Regions from separate parts of the Streptomyces sp. NPDC025638 genome, predicted to be linked through region 3. Evidence: riboswitches for the same ligand, from Rfam matches in the RefSeq annotation. Region 3 holds a riboswitch; each other region holds the start of a gene.
The links. Region 3 has a riboswitch for cobalamin ahead of ACZ4EG_RS16615 (cobalamin biosynthesis protein). Riboswitches for the same ligand answer to the same signal wherever they lie in the genome.
Positions count from the first base shown of each region.

Region 1 (4,934 bases), on a different contig from region 3:
CGGCGTCTCCATGAAGAGGTTCAGGGACTGCGACTGGTCGAGGAACGGGGTCCGGTCCGCGGCCATGTCGATCAGCCCGCGCTGCGGGATCTCCCACGCCGTGCGGTACAACGCCCGTACGTCGGCCGGGATCCACGCGAAGTCCTGCACCGAGCCGCCCGAGTCGCGCAGCGCCTCACGGGTGCGGGCGTCCCAGACGCCCAGCTCCTTGAGGTCCTTCACCAGGTACGAGTTGACCTGGAGGAACTCGCCCGACAGGGTCTCGCGCTTGAAGAGGTTGGAGACCTGCGGCTCGATGCACTCGTACACGCCCGCGATCGAGGCGATGGTGGCCGTCGGCGCGATGGCCAGGAGCAGCGAGTTGCGCATGCCGACGGCGGCGATCCGCTCGCTCAGCGCCGCCCAGCGCTCCGGCCAGGCGAGCTCGACGCGGTAGTGGTCGGGGTGCAGCACGCCCCGGGCCGTACGGGTCTTCTCCCAGGCCGGCAGCGGGCCGTTGCGTTCGGCCAGGTCGGCGGAGGCCTCGTACGCGGCGAGCATGATGCGCTCGGCGATCCGGGTCGACAGGGCGCGTGCCTCGGGCGAGTCGAACGGCAGCCGCAGCTTGAAGAAGACGTCCTGCAGGCCCATCGCACCGAGGCCGACGGGACGCCACTTGGCGTTGGACCGGCCGGCCTGCTCGGTCGGGTAGAAGTTGATGTCGACGACACGGTCGAGGAAGGTGACGGCCGTGCGGACCGTCTCGTCCAGCCGCTCCCAGTCGATGTCGCCGTCGACGACGAACGCGCCGAGGTTGACCGACCCCAGGTTGCAGACCGCAGTCTCCCCGTCGTCGGTGACCTCCAGGATCTCCGTGCAGAGGTTGGAGGAGTGGACGACGTGGCCCGGCTCGGCCGTCTGGTTGGCGGTGCGGTTGGCGGCGTCCTTGAAGGTCATCCAGCCGTTGCCGGTCTGCGCCAGGGTGCGCATCATGCGGCCGTAGAGGTCACGGGCGGGGATGGTCTTCTTCGCGAGCCCGTCCGCCTCCGCCTTGCGGTACACGGCGTCGAACTCCGCGCCCCACAGGTCGACCAGCTGCGGCACGTCCGACGGGGAGAACAGCGACCACTGCTCGTCGGCGTCGACCCGGCGCATGAACTCGTCCGGGATCCAGTGCGCGAGGTTGAGGTTGTGCGTACGGCGGGCGTCCTCGCCGGTGTTGTCGCGCAGCTCCAGGAACTCCTCGAGGTCGGAGTGCCAGGTCTCCAGGTAGACCGCGGCCGCGCCCTTGCGCCGGCCGCCCTGGTTCACGGCGGCGACGGAGGCGTCGAGGGTCTTGAGGAACGGGACGATGCCGTTGGAGTGCCCGTTGGTGCCGCGGATCAGCGAACCACGGCTGCGGATGCGGGAGTACGACAGCCCGATGCCGCCGGCGTGCTTCGAGAGGCGGGCCACCTGGTGGTAGCGGTCGTAGATGGAGTCCAGCTCGTCCAGTGGGGAGTCGAGGAGGTAGCAGGACGACATCTGGGGGTGCCGCGTGCCGGAGTTGAAGAGCGTGGGGGAGGAGGGCAGATAGTCGAGGCGGCTCATGAGCGCGTAGAGCGCGGCGACTTCGTCGACGGAACGGGCGGAGTCGTCCTCGGCGAGACCCGCGGCGACCCGCAGCATGAAGTGCTGGGGCGTCTCGACGGCCTTGCGGGTGATGGGGTGGCGCAGCAGGTAGCGGCTGTGCAGGGTGCGCAGGCCGAAGTAGCCAAAGCGGTCGTCGGCGGCCGCGTCGACCAGCGAGTCGAGCCGCTCGGCGTGCAGTCGTACGAACGCGGCGGTGCGGTCGGCGATCAGCCCCTCGCGGTGCCCCACGGCGACGGACCCGGTGAAGGACGTCACGCCCTGCGAGGCGGCCTCGGCGCGGATGGAGAGGGTCAGCAGCCTGGCGGCCAGCCGGGAGTAGGCCGGGTCCTCGGAGATGAGGCCGGCGGCCGCCTCCGTGGCCAGCTCGCGCAGCTCCGACTCGTCCGCCCGGGCGGAGCGGCCGCGCAGCGCGGCGGCGGCGACCCGGCCGGGGTCGGCGTCGGGCAGGTCGGCGGTCAGCTCGGTCAGGGTCCGCAGCAGCGCGGCACCGGGACCGTCGGTCTCCAGGCGTGTCGCTGAAGCCGGTTCGGCTGGCGCGATGGTCACGTGGGGCTCTCCCAGGCTCGGCACGGGGGCCTTGCGCAGGGCAGGGGGCGGCACACGAGCGCACGCGGCGTCGCGTCCACCGGCCCACTCCACGAGGCCCGGACGTCGGGGCACCCGGATTGGACGGCCGGGCGCACTGTCGGCAGGTCCTCGGACTGACGCGAGCGCGCATCACCCCCGGGGGGCGGATACGCGCAAGTACACCGTTGCGGGACAGTTCCGGATTCGCACCGGATTCCCCTGCGGCGACAGCGAGCATGAGCATACATCTAGTGCCGGGTGCTCGCGTCACCCCCAGATGTTGTGTCGTGGCGGTGTCAGAGTGTCAACTCGTAGGTGAGGAGAGTGATGTCGTCGAGGTGGGGGAGGGGATTCCAGTCCCGCTCGGGTGTGCGCACGAAGCCCATGCGTTCGTAGATGCGATGGGCGGCCCGCATGGAGCGCTGGCTGGACAACACGATCCGTACGCAGCCCGGCGTGGCCCGTGCGCGATCGACACAGGCGCGCACCAGAGCCTCCCCGACGCCGCGGCTGCGTGCCGCGTGGCCGACCGCGAGCATCCGTATCTCGGCCTCTCCGGCGCGGGCGATGTCGGCCATGGGCCCGCCTGCCGGCACGAAGGTGACGCCGCCGAGCACTTCGCCGTCCGCCACGGCGACCAGCACCTCCGCGGCGGCCGCGCGCTTGGCCACGTCCCTGAGCTCGCCGAGGTAACCGTCGCTCTCCCCGAAGTCGAGGAGGCCGTCCTGGAGATAGGCCTGGGCCGTGATCTCGCCCAGGGTGCCGTACTCGTCCGGAGCCGTCCGCCTGATCTCGATGTCCATGGGACCGAGTGTGCAGGACGGGTACGACAACGGGCCGCCGGATTTTCTCCGACGGCCCGTTCTTGTCCGCTCAGTGACCGGCGTCCTCAGTGGCCGGCGTCCGCGGTCGCCGGCGGCAGCTCAACCTGGACGCCCGGGTCGCCGGCGTCCGCCGTGTAGTCCGCCGGGCTGGTCTCGTCGACGCCCTCGGGGGCCTTCAGCGCCTTCAGTACGAAGGTCAGCACCACCGTGACGGCCACGTTGAGCACGAAGGCGGTGAGGCCGATGTAGCCGATCTCCCCGATGCCCGGGATCTCCTTGGCCGAGCCGCCGAAGTGCTTCTGCGTCGGCGAGGCGACGCCGTACGCGGCGACGGTGCCGTACACCATGCCGACCGCCCAGCCCGCGAGCAGCGCCCAGCGGTGGAACCAGCGGGTGAACAGGCCGCCGACCAGGGCCGGGAAGGTCTGCAGGATCCAGATGCCGCCGAGCAACTGGAAGTTGATGGCGACCGTCTTGTCCATCGTCAGGACGAAGACCAGGGCGCCCACCTTCACCAGGAGGGAGACCAGCTTGGAGACCTTGGTCTCCTGCGCGGGTGTGGCGTCCGGCCTGATGAAGTCCTTGTAGATGTTGCGGGTGAACAGGTTCGCGGCCGCGATGGACATGATGGCCGCGGGCACGAGGGCGCCGATGCCGATCGCCGCGAAGGCCACGCCCGCGAACCAGTCCGGGAACATGTTCTCGAACAGCTGCGGGATGGCCAGCTGGCCGTTCTGCACCTTGACGCCCGCCGCGATCGCCATGAAGCCCAGCAGGGCCAGCAGGCCGAGCATCAGGGAGTACAGCGGCAGGATCGTGGTGTTGCGGCGGATCACGTCACGGCTCTTCGAGGAGAGCGTCGCGGTGATCGAGTGCGGGTACATGAAGAGCGCGAGCGCGGAGCCCAGGGCCAGCGTGACGTAGGTCCACTGGCCGGCCTCCGGCGGGGTGAGGGCGCCGCGCGGCTTGCCGGTCGCCGGGTTGACCTGGCTGAACGCCTCGCCCGCCTTGGTGAAGATGTTGTCGAAGCCGCCCAGCTTGATGGGGATGTAGATGATCGCCACCGCGATGACGATGTAGATCAGCGCGTCCTTCACGAACGCGATCAGGGCGGGCGCGCGCAGGCCCGAGGAGTAGGTGTACGCGGCCAGCACGCCGAAGGCGATCAGCAGCGGCAGGTCCTTCACGAACCAGTGGGTGCTCTCGCCGCCGCCGACGCCCATCACGTCGAGGACGGCCTGGATGCCGACCAGTTGGAGCGCGATGTACGGCATCGTCGCCAGGATTCCGGTGACCGCCACCGCCAGCGACAGGCCCTTCGAGCCGAAGCGGCCGCGCACGAAGTCCGAGGTCGTCACATAGCCGTGCCGGTGGGACACCGACCACAGGCGCGGGAGGAACATGAAGATCAGCGGGTAGACGAGGATCGTGTACGGCACGGCGAAGAAGCCGGCCGCGCCCGCCGCGTAGATCGCCGCCGGTACGGCGACGAAGGTGTACGCCGTGTACAGGTCGCCGCCGAGCAGGAACCAGGTGATCCAGGTGCCGAACGACCGTCCGCCCAGGCCCCATTCGTCGAGGCTGTGCTCGTTGTCGGCCCTGCGCCAGCGGGCTGCCAGGAAGCCCATGACCGTGACGGCCAGGAAGAAGAAGACGAAGACGCCGAGCGCGACGCCGTTCACGCCGTCCTTCACTTCGACGCACCCCCGCTCCGCCGGACCGCCGCGCGGGTGCGCTGGTCACGCTGCCACAGCTTGTACGCGGTCATCGTCAGCGCGGTTGAGATGACCACCCACAGCATCTGGTACCAGTAGAAGAACGGGATCCCGATGAACTCGGGGTCCGTCCTGGCGTAGGAGCCGACCCACAGCATCGCCACGAAGGGCGCGATCAGACAGAGGGCGATGACGACGCGCAAGGGCGTCACCACCG
Region 1 is NZ_JBVHLX010000010.1:112,330-117,263, reverse strand. Features, by position in the region: gene ACZ4EG_RS25415 (ribonucleoside-diphosphate reductase subunit alpha) at 1-2,157, opposite strand, end outside; cobalamin riboswitch at 2,282-2,422, opposite strand; gene ACZ4EG_RS25410 (GNAT family N-acetyltransferase) at 2,475-2,981, opposite strand; gene mctP (monocarboxylate uptake permease MctP) at 3,068-4,696, opposite strand; gene ACZ4EG_RS25400 (DUF3311 domain-containing protein) at 4,693-4,934, opposite strand, start outside.
Region 1: another riboswitch for cobalamin. It lies ahead of ACZ4EG_RS25415 (ribonucleoside-diphosphate reductase subunit alpha); the one in region 3 lies ahead of ACZ4EG_RS16615 (cobalamin biosynthesis protein).

Region 2 (4,934 bases), on a different contig from region 3:
GCCGGAGTCGACGTCCGCCTTGCTGCACTGCGCGATGTCCAGGATCTGCTTGCAGCCGAAGGGTTCGGAGGTCTCCACTCCCAGGATGACCGCCAGCTTGCCCTGCTTGATGACGTCGCGGGCCTGCGCGCTGTCGGTGACGATCCTGAACCAGCCCTTGCCCGGGCCGCCGTACATCTTGTCGATGTAGGCCTGCAGGTCGTACGTCATCCTCGCCTGCAGTCGGATCGACGTCATCTCGTCGCAGCTGCGGTCCTTGAAGAAGTAGACCGAGCAGATGACACCGTTGGTGACGAGGTCGTTGACGAGCACCCGCTGGCCGCCGCGCCAGGCCCGTTCCACCCAGGCGTAGTAGTTCTGCTGGTGCGTCAGCGAGTCGTGCGCCGGCCAGTCCTTGAACGTGGGCCAGCCGACCGGGTCGTGTCTGCCGTCACCGCCCTTGGTGATGAAGTCGAAGATCGCGAGGGAGCCGTCGGGGTAGTGCTCGGGACAGTCCTTGAGCGCGTCGGCGATCCCGGCCTCGGAGAACGTCTTGCCGCAGATGAGCCGCCCGCCGAAGGCCTCGTTGGCGAACAGGTGGTCGTGGGCGTCGACGAACCCGCGCACGTCGCCCGTGGCGTCGGTGCCGGTGAACGGCTCGCCGGTGACATTGATCTGGGAGTCCGGCGTGGGTCGTGCGGTCGGAACCCACCAGTCGTTGCCCGCCGCCGAACTCGGGGTGGGGCCAAGGACTGCGGCCAGTACGAGGAGGAGCAGCGAGACCACGGTGACGTCTTTGCGTCTGCGGTACGGGCGTCCGGTCACGGTCACACACCACGTCCCTCGGTCGGGGGAAGCGCGGCCGACGAGCCGGGCCGTGGCCAGCAGACCCACCCAACTTGACATGACCCGCGCAAGATATGCCGACGAGGATCGCCACTGTTGCACGCGGAGTCAATAGCCGTGAACGGTCGACCTGCCGAACGGCGGCCCCCAACTCCCTACTGGAGGCTGGGCTCGTGGCCATGGGTGGGATCGGCCGAGCAGACGAAGACGTCGAGGTGGCCACCTCTGCCGACGCTCACCCGGGTGGGTACGTTCAGGCCGTACGTACCCACCCGCGGGCGGTCTTCGAGCGGGGTCCAACTGCTGCGGACGCCTCCCCACTCGGCGGAGGCGATGGTCAGCAGCAGCTCCCTGGGACTGCCGCAGGGGCAGACGACCTCACGGGGCCCGGTCACACCCCAAGCCGCGAAGCCGCCCGCCTTCCAGCCGGGGGCGACGGAAAAGTCCCCGTCGTAATCCTGACCGTCCGCCCTCAGCCGGACCGCTGAGCCGGCGCAGGCAGGCGGGATCCGCTTCTACCAGCTCCGTGCCGCACGACGTCGCGAGAGGGCCCCCGGATGGTGCCGAAGGGCCCTCTTGTGTCCTGAAGGGATCAGTGCGCGGCTGGAACCGTCCGCGGGGTCGCGGCTGTCGCGGGCTTGGGATTGAGCATCCGCTCGGCCAACTCGCCGAAGACGAGGCCGAATCCGACCCACAGCACCGTCTGAATGGCCAGCGCGGAGAGCCGGAACCGCCACAGCAGGGTCGCCGGGAAGTCCTTCGGTACCTCGTTGATGACGGGCAGGAACGCGAACGCGAGCCCGATGGCGACGGTGAAGGCCGCCATCGCGGCGACCGTCGCGTACCAGGTGCCCAGCGAGGGCGCGAACCGCTTGCCCAGGATGGTGGCGGCGATCGCGAGGAGGACGCTGAGCGCCGTCATCAGGAAGTACAGGGTGGTGCGCTTGCTGATGGTGTCGGGGTCGCCCACGGAGGGCGGATTGGCGGGGTACTTGAGGAACGGCACGACGTACACGGCGAGCAGTGCGCAGCCGGACAGCAACAGCGCGGTCGCCCGGGGGCTGAACCGGCCGACACGGCCGAGCGCGAAGCAGAACGCGAGCGCCGCGATGCCGCCGAAGGCGACCCCGTAGACCAGGACGCCGGTGGCGAGTCCGGCGGTGGACTGCAGGGAGCGGGAGACGACCTCCATCTCGTGCTCGTGCGAGTGCGCCTCCTCGAAGCTGATCGCGTTGTCGACACTCGGCTCACCGAGGAAGTAGGCGACGACGAGGGCGAGCACGCCGGCGGCCAGGCCGGCGAGCATGCCCCGCACGAGGAGGTTTCTTACGGTTGTGGAGTTCATGGTTGTGCGGCGCCCCTCGCGTCAGTGGCAGGGGAAGCCGAGCAGATGGCGGGCGTCGTGCACCCACTCGTGGACGTCCGTGCCGTTGAACACGGAGGTGGCGCCCTGCTCGGCGCCGACGAAGTACAGCAGGACCAGCATCAGGATGCCGAAGAAGACCGCCCAGGGTGCTATCGCCTTCAGCGGCAGCGTGGCGGGAACGACGGGGGTGGTGGCTGTCGGCTGGGCGACGGTCTGCGCCATGGCAGGGCCTCCTCTGGGAGTTCGCGTCCCATCTCGGTGGTGCACTGGACGACGGCCACGGGTCTGACTCACGAAACGCCCCAGGGGCCCTTCGCATACAGTGGCGCGACCGTGCCGGATTCCCACCGGCTTCCGTCTCGCCGTCGTCGATATCGAACCGACGGTACCGCGTGTCGGGAGCATGGCCAAGACCGCACCCACCAGGCGTGATCTTCCTCTCCCGGCGGGCGGTCCGACGGTGCGGGCGTGGATCAACTCCCCGTCAGGTTTGACAGGTGGAGGATCGGGGTCGCGGGGAGCGTGGCCGGGACGCGCTCCAGGACGCCGCCCGCGAAGACGTCGTACAGCGGCAGTGTCTCCAGGTGCACATAGCCGATGTGGCAGTCGCAGACGGCGAGTGGGCAGGCGCGGGGGCGCAGGGCGGTGCGGTAGGAGCCGTCGTAGAGGTTGCCGAGCGGGGTGGGCACGAAGTGGCAGCGGCGGACGGTGCCTTCGCCGTCGACGGAGATCACGGAGTCGCCGGTGCGGCAGGGCAGTCCCGCGCTGGTGTGCGGGTGCCGGCTGTACGGGAAGAGCGGGTCCAGGGCCGTCCACCGGTCGGCCTCCGCGTCGGTGTAGGTGTGCCCCTCGGCGGCGTTGACCCACAGGTAGACGTGCTCGGGCAGGTCGGCGCGCAGGCGCCGGGCCGTGTCGAGATGGTCGGGCAGGCCGACGATGCCGACGCTGAAGCGGATGCCGCGCTCGGTCAGTTCGCGGCATTTGGTGAGGAAGCGGTCGTACGGCGTCTGTCCGGGGTGGTAGGTGCACCACAGGGCCAGCGTGTCGCGGTCGGCCTCGGCGAGCCAGTCGGTACGGCAGCTGAGGTTGGTCTGGATCGCCACGCGCCGGATGTGCGGCAGGTGGGACAGGTCGGCGAGGGTGCGCCGGTACCAGGAGCGGACCAGGCCCTCTCCCCACGGAGTGAACAGGATGGACAGGCGGTCGCCGGTCTGCTGCCGGGCCCAGGCGGCGAAGCGCTCCAAGGAGGCGCGGTCCGCGCGCAGTTGGGCGCCGGTGTCGCGCCGCTTGGCGAAGGGGCAGTAGGGGCAGTCGTAGTCGCAGGAGGCGAGGGGGCCACGGTAGAGGAGGGTGAGGTCCATGGCGGGCCGGTCACTTCCTCTCGTAGGCGGCCATGGCGGCCCGGACCGCCGGGGAGAACAGGTCGGGGCCGATCGCGTCGGAGTGGGCGAGCCCCTCGGGGGTGAGCCTGAGGGCGGCGCGGTCGTCGGTCAGCCAGCCCCGGTCGGCGAAGCGGGCGAGTTCGGGGCCGAAGTGGTCGGCGGGGGTGGTGCCGAAGCGGGCACGGTAGTCGTCGAGGCGCAGGCCCTCGGCCTGGAGCAGGGACTGCAGGAGGTGCCGGCGGCGGGCCTCGTCGGTGTCGATGGGACGGCCGTACTCGGCGTGCGCGAAGTCGGCGGCCGGGCGGGACACGTAGTCGTCGATGATCGCGCGTATCTCGTGCATGTCCACGGCGTAGTCGAAGGAGTAGTGCAGACCTGATGTGTAGGAGCGGGCGCCGCAGCCGAGGCCGATCATCCCGTCGGTCTGGCAGGCGTAGTCGTCAGCGCCCTGGAGCGGGGCGTCGGTGCGGCGGAACATGCGCATGGACTGCTGGGTGTAGCCGTGCGCGAGGAGGTGGTCGCGGCCGGCGCGGTACAGGCGCAGCCGCTGTTCGTCCCAGGCGGGGTCGGGGCCGCTGCCGCGTCGGCCCAGGCCGGTCAGGGGGCGGACGTAGAGGGGGTAGAGGTAGAGCTCCTCGGGACGCCAGGCGAGGGCCGCGTCCAGGGAGTGCAGCCAGGTCCGTTCCGTCTGGCCGTCGATGCCGTAGATGAGGTCGATGTTGAGGACGGGAATGCCTGCGTCGCGGATGCGGGCGAGGGCCGACTCCACGTCGGCGCGGCGCTGTGGGCGTACGGCGGCACGGGCCTCGGAGTCGACGAAGCTCTGCACGCCCAGGCTCAGCCGTGTGGTGCCGCGGTCGGCGAGGACCGTGAGCCGGTCGGCGGTGGCGGTGGCCGGGGAAGCCTCGACCGACAGCGGGACGGCGCTCAGGTCGGCGCCCATGCGGTGTTCGGCGATGTCACACAGCCGTTCGAGCTCGGTTGCGGTGAGGAAGGTCGGGGTGCCGCCGCCGAAGGCCGCCGTGGCGAAGCGGACCTCGTCCGTGTCCCCGAGCGCTTCGCGTACGGCCCCCGCCTGGCGCTCCAGCGCGTCCAGGTAGGTGCCGGTCAGGCCGTCGGGGGCGCCGATGCGGGTGAAGAGGTTGCAGAAACCGCAGCGGACTTCGCAGAAGGGGATGTGGAGGTAGAGGGAGAGGGTGTCCTTGGGCTCGGCCGCCCAGAGGGTGTTCAGCAGGGGGCGGTCGTGGAGCCGGCGGTAGGCGGTCTTGTGGGGGTAGGCGTACACGTAGCTCTGGTAGGGGCTGGTCGCCGTCGTCTGCTCGGCGGTGATCATCGGGCGGCCTCCGTCGGGCGGGATGCGG
Region 2 is NZ_JBVHLX010000003.1:109,349-114,282, forward strand. Features, by position in the region: gene ACZ4EG_RS08485 (galactose-binding domain-containing protein) at 1-810, opposite strand, end outside; gene ACZ4EG_RS08490 (hypothetical protein) at 981-1,220, opposite strand; gene ACZ4EG_RS08495 (CbtA family protein) at 1,418-2,170, opposite strand; gene ACZ4EG_RS08500 (CbtB domain-containing protein) at 2,192-2,413, opposite strand; cobalamin riboswitch at 2,449-2,599, opposite strand; gene ACZ4EG_RS08505 (STM4011 family radical SAM protein) at 2,665-3,552, opposite strand; gene ACZ4EG_RS08510 (STM4012 family radical SAM protein) at 3,563-4,906, opposite strand; gene ACZ4EG_RS08515 (STM4013/SEN3800 family hydrolase) at 4,903-4,934, opposite strand, start outside.
Region 2: another riboswitch for cobalamin. It lies ahead of ACZ4EG_RS08500 (CbtB domain-containing protein); the one in region 3 lies ahead of ACZ4EG_RS16615 (cobalamin biosynthesis protein).

Region 3 (4,934 bases):
ACGCCGTACTCGGGCATCTTCCGCGGCTCGTCGAAGCCCTCGCCCGTGAGCAGCACGGTGTCGGACAGGAAGCGCGCCAGTTCGGTGAGGTTGGCGGGCCCGCCCTCGACGAGATAGCGCAGCGCCTCGGCCACGACACCGGCCGGCACGGACGACTCGGCCATCAACTCGGCGTCGGGCACCGCCTCCCCGCCCAGCAGCACGGTTGGGATCCCGGCGGCTTTCAACGCGGCGAGCCCCTCCTCCCAGGCCCGCTTGCCGCCGAGCAGCCGTACGACGGCGAGGTCGGCCTGCCGGAGGAGTTCCGGAAGCTCCTCGGTGACGTCGACCCGGGTCGGGTTGCCGATCAGGTAGGACGCGCCGGAGGCCCGGGCCGCCAGCAGATCGGTGTCGGCGGTCGACAACAACAACACTGTGCTCATGCGGGCGCTCCCGGTGGAATGAAGGGCAGTCCTTGCGGCGCGCCCGACTCGATGAGCCGCCAGAGCGCGTCCGTGTCCGCGTGCTGTTCGATCAGGTCGCCGAGCCGGTCGAGCTGCTCCTCGCGCAGCGCGGCGAACGAGGTGTCGGGCGCCGGTACGAAGCGGCGGCCCGCGGCGGCCGCCACCTCGCGCAGGAAGGCCCGCCGGAAACCGTCCGACTCCAGGGAGCCGTGCCAGTGCGTGCCCCAGGTCTGACCGACTCGGCAGCCGTCCAGGCTGTGTCCACTGCCGTCGGAGAAGAACGTCTCCCCGCCGTGGATGTCGGCGACCCCGTGGTGGATCTCGTACCCCTCGACGTGCTCGCCGAGGGCTTCGCCGACGGGCCGGGTGAGGGTCTTCTCCCTGGCGAACCGCACCCGCACGGGCAGGATCCCGAGCCCGTCCACGTGCCCCTCGCGGCTCTCGACGTCGTCCTCGATGTGCTCGCCGAGCACCTGGAAGCCGCCGCAGATGCCGAGAACGGGCCGGCCCTCGTGAGCCCTTGTGATGATGGCGTCCGTCAGTCCCCGCTCCCGCAGCCACTCCAGCGCCCGGACCGTGCCCCGGGTGCCCGGGATCACGACGAGGTCGGCGTCGGCGAGTTCCTCCGGCCGGTCCACGAACCGCACGACGACACCGGGCTCGGCGGCCAGGGCGTCCACATCGGTGAAGTTGGACATGAGCGGGATCGCGCAGACGGCGACCCGCAGCACGTCCTTACCGACGGGCGGCGCGACGGACGACTCGCGCACGGTGCCGCGCAGCGAGACGCGGAGCCCGTCCTCCTCGTCGATGCCGAGCCCGTGCCGGAACGGCAGCACTCCGTAGGTGTGCCGCCCGGTGAGCCCGTGCAGCATGTCGAGCCCCGGCTCCAGCAGGGACACGTCCCCACGGAACTTGTTCACGAGGAATCCGGCGACCAGTTCCTGGTCCTCGGGCGAGAGCAGGGCCACGGTCCCGAAGAAGGAGGCGAAGACGCCCCCGCGGTCGATGTCGCCGACGACGAGCACGGGCAGCCGGGCATTGCGCGCGATCCCCATGTTCACGATGTCGGTCCGCCGCAGATTGATCTCGGCGGGAGAGCCGGCCCCCTCACAGATCACCGCGTCATACGTGCCCCGCAATTCGGCGAGACAGTCGAGAACGGTTCCGAGAAGTCTCTGCTGCCGGCCCCCGTGATAGCCGCGGGCGCTCAACTCGCCCACCGGCTTCCCCAGCAGCACGACTTGGCTGCTCTGCTCACCACCGGGCTTGAGCAGCACGGGATTCATCAGCGCGCTGGGCTCCACCCGGCACGCCTGGGCCTGCATGGCCTGCGCCCGTCCGATCTCGGCGCCCTCGCGCGTCACGAACGAGTTGAGGGACATGTTCTGCGCCTTGAAGGGCGCGACCTTGACGCCCTGTCGCACCAGCCACCGGCAGATCCCCGCCGTCACGACGCTCTTGCCCGCGTCGGAGGTGGTGCCGGCGACGAGCAGACCACCGTTCATGACGTGCCCCCCTTTGCCTTGCTTACGACGGCGCGCGCGGCGACCCCGACGCCGAGCGCGAGCAGACCGACCCGACGGGAGAGCCGTACGGCCCGGTCGATGTCCTCGGTGGCCACGGCGCGGCCGCCACCGTTGAGCACGGGCCGGTGCTCGACCCGCCCTCCGTAGGAGAGGGTTCCGCCGAGCCGCACGCCCAGGGCCCCCGCGAAGGAGGCCTCGACGGGACCGGCGTTGGGGCTGGGATGCCGGCGTGCGTCGGCCCGCCAGGCACGCAGGGCGCCGCCCGGATCCGGGCCCGCGGCGGCGGCCAGTACGGCGGTGAGGCGGGCCCCCGGCCATCCGGCGACGTCGTCGAGCCGGGCGGAGGCCCACCCGTAGCGCCGGTACCGGGCGGACTTGTGCCCGACCATGGCGTCAAGGGTGTTGACCGCGCGGAACCCGAGCAGTCCGGGCACGCCGCCCACGGCGCCCCACACCAGCGCCCCTACGACGGCGTCGGACGTGTTCTCCGCGACGGACTCGACCACGGCCCGGGCGATCCCGTCGGTGTCGAGCGCCTGCGGATCGCGTCCGCAGAGGTGAGGCAGCCGGGCACGGGCCCCTGCCACGTCGCCCGCCTCCAGGGCACGCCCGACGGCCCGGGCCTCCCGGGCGAGCGAAGTCCCCCCGACCACGGCCCAGGTGGCGGCAGCGGTGAGCGCGACGGAGGCGGTGGGGGAGGGACGTACGGCTCGGCGGGCGAGGGCGCCGAGGGCCACGGCCCCACCGACGCACGCGGCGGTGTGCAGGGCGCCCCAGCCGCGGTGGTCCCGCCACAGCACCCGCTCCACGGCACTCGCCGCACGCCCGAACGCGGCGACCGGATGCCCGCGGCGTGGATCGCCCAGGAGAAGGTCACCGAGGAGGCCGGCGGAGGCGCCGTACGCGAAGACGCGATCGGCACGCATCGGCTCAGCCGGCCGTGGGGTCGAGCAGCGACCTGGTGCTGTACCTCAATCGGCAGCCGAGCATGGCGATATGTCCTCACTCAGGGTGTCCGCGCCCTGGTTCGACGAGACCGGCGGTGGGAGTTCCTGGCTTCCGGAGAGTTCTTCCCCGGTGACAGTGGCGGGACCGCGCCGGATTCACACCGGCTTCCTCCCTTGCCGCCGTACATGGCTCCGGCAGTCCACCACGCCCCCGGAAGGGCCGTCAACTTGCCGTTGACCTGCAAGGGGAGAGTGTGCTGAGACCCACACCGGCGCTGCGCGGGCGGGTGTGGGGGCACGCGAAAAGGCTCCTCCCCGAAGTATCGGGGAGGAGCCCGGTAAAGCTCGGTCAGGCCTTGGCCATGAGCTGGGCCGGGGTCAGGCCTTGGCCATGATCAGGTAGATGCCGTACGCCACCGCCGCCGCGCAGGCCGCGAAGCAGACGTACGCTCCGGTGACCGCGAGGGGGGCGGAGCCGCCCTGGGCCGTGGCGCGCTCGCGGTGCGCGAGGCCCTTGACGCCCAGGGTGAACAGGGCCACGAGGCCCACGGTGACCACGAGGCTGACGCCGAAGACGGAGCCGAGGGCTGCCCAGTCGATCTTCATGGTGATGCTTCCTTAGTAACCGGGTCTCGGGGTCAGACGGTGGCGGCCGGAGGGGCGGCCGGGTCGGTGGCGGGGGCGGTCGCGGGGGACGGGATGGTGGCCGTCAGGTCCTCGGTCACGGTGCCCGCCGGGGGCGGCGTCACGGCGGCCATCGCCGTGGTCACCACACCGGCCGGCTCCTCGGTGTCGTTGACGTTGCTGTGGTCGACCACCAGGCGACGCGAGAGCTTCCAGATCGCGGCGCTGGAGGCGATCAGGAAGACGGCGACGACCGCGGTGCCCCAGTTGCCCAGGTCGGTCACGGACTCCGCGAGCGCAGCGACCAGGGCGGCCGCCGGCAGGGTCAGCGCCCAGGCCACGACCATGCGGGTCGCGGTGGACCAGCGGACCACGCCGCCCTTGCGGCCCATGCCCGCGCCCATCACGGAGCCGGAGACGGCGTGCGTGGTGGAGAGGGAGAAGCCCAGGTGGGAGGAGGCCAGGATGACCGTCGCGGCGCTGGTCTGGGCGGAGAAGCCCTGCTGCGGCTGAAGGTCGGTCAGGCCCTTGCCCATGGTGCGGATGATGCGCCAGCCGCCGATGTAGGTGCCGAGCGCGATGGCGAGGCCGGCGGAGAGGATCACCCAGACGGGAGGGTTGGAGTCGGGGGCGATGGCGCCGCCGGCGATCAGCGCGAGGGTGATGATGCCCATCGTCTTCTGCGCGTCGTTGGTGCCGTGGGCGAGGGAGACGAGACCGGCGGAGGCGATCTGGCCGGCGCGGTAGCCCTTGCGGGTGGCCGCGCTGTCGGCGTCCTTGCTCAGCCCGTAGGAGAACCTCGTGGCGAGCATGGCGGCCACGCCGGCGACGATCGGGGCCGCGACGGCCGGGATCAGGACCTTGGTGACGAGCACGTCGCCGTGGACGGCGCCGGTGCCGGCCGACGCGATCGTCGCGCCGATCAGACCACCCATCAGGGCATGCGAGGAGCTGGACGGGAGCCCGACCAGCCAGGTCAGCAGGTTCCAGAGGATCGCGCCGACCAGGGCGGCGAAGATGACCTCGGGACGGATGCCGGTCTCGTCGACGAGACCCTTGGAGATCGTGTTGGCGACCTCCACGGAGAGGAAGGCGCCTACAAGGTTGAGCGCGGCGGACATGGCCACCGCGACCTTGGGCTTGAGCGCACCGGTCGAGATGGTCGTGGCCATCGCGTTGGCGGTGTCGTGGAAACCGTTCGTGAAATCAAACGCGAGTGCGGTTACCACCACAATCGCGAGGATCAGCGAGAAGTTTTCCATTTACCCAGGCAATCGTTCAGAGGACGTCATTGGCTGGTTGACCGTAGGCAACCTGGGTGAACGGAAGGTGAACTGAGGCAGGACTCGGGGTGTCGCAAACGAGGGGTCGCCGCTCCAGTGCGGCCCGCT
Region 3 is NZ_JBVHLX010000005.1:552,000-556,933, forward strand. Features, by position in the region: gene cobN (cobaltochelatase subunit CobN) at 1-422, opposite strand, end outside; gene ACZ4EG_RS16610 (cobyric acid synthase) at 419-1,951, opposite strand; gene ACZ4EG_RS16615 (cobalamin biosynthesis protein) at 1,948-2,898, opposite strand; cobalamin riboswitch at 3,000-3,139, opposite strand; gene ACZ4EG_RS16620 (hypothetical protein) at 3,298-3,525, opposite strand; gene ACZ4EG_RS16625 (inorganic phosphate transporter) at 3,558-4,805, opposite strand.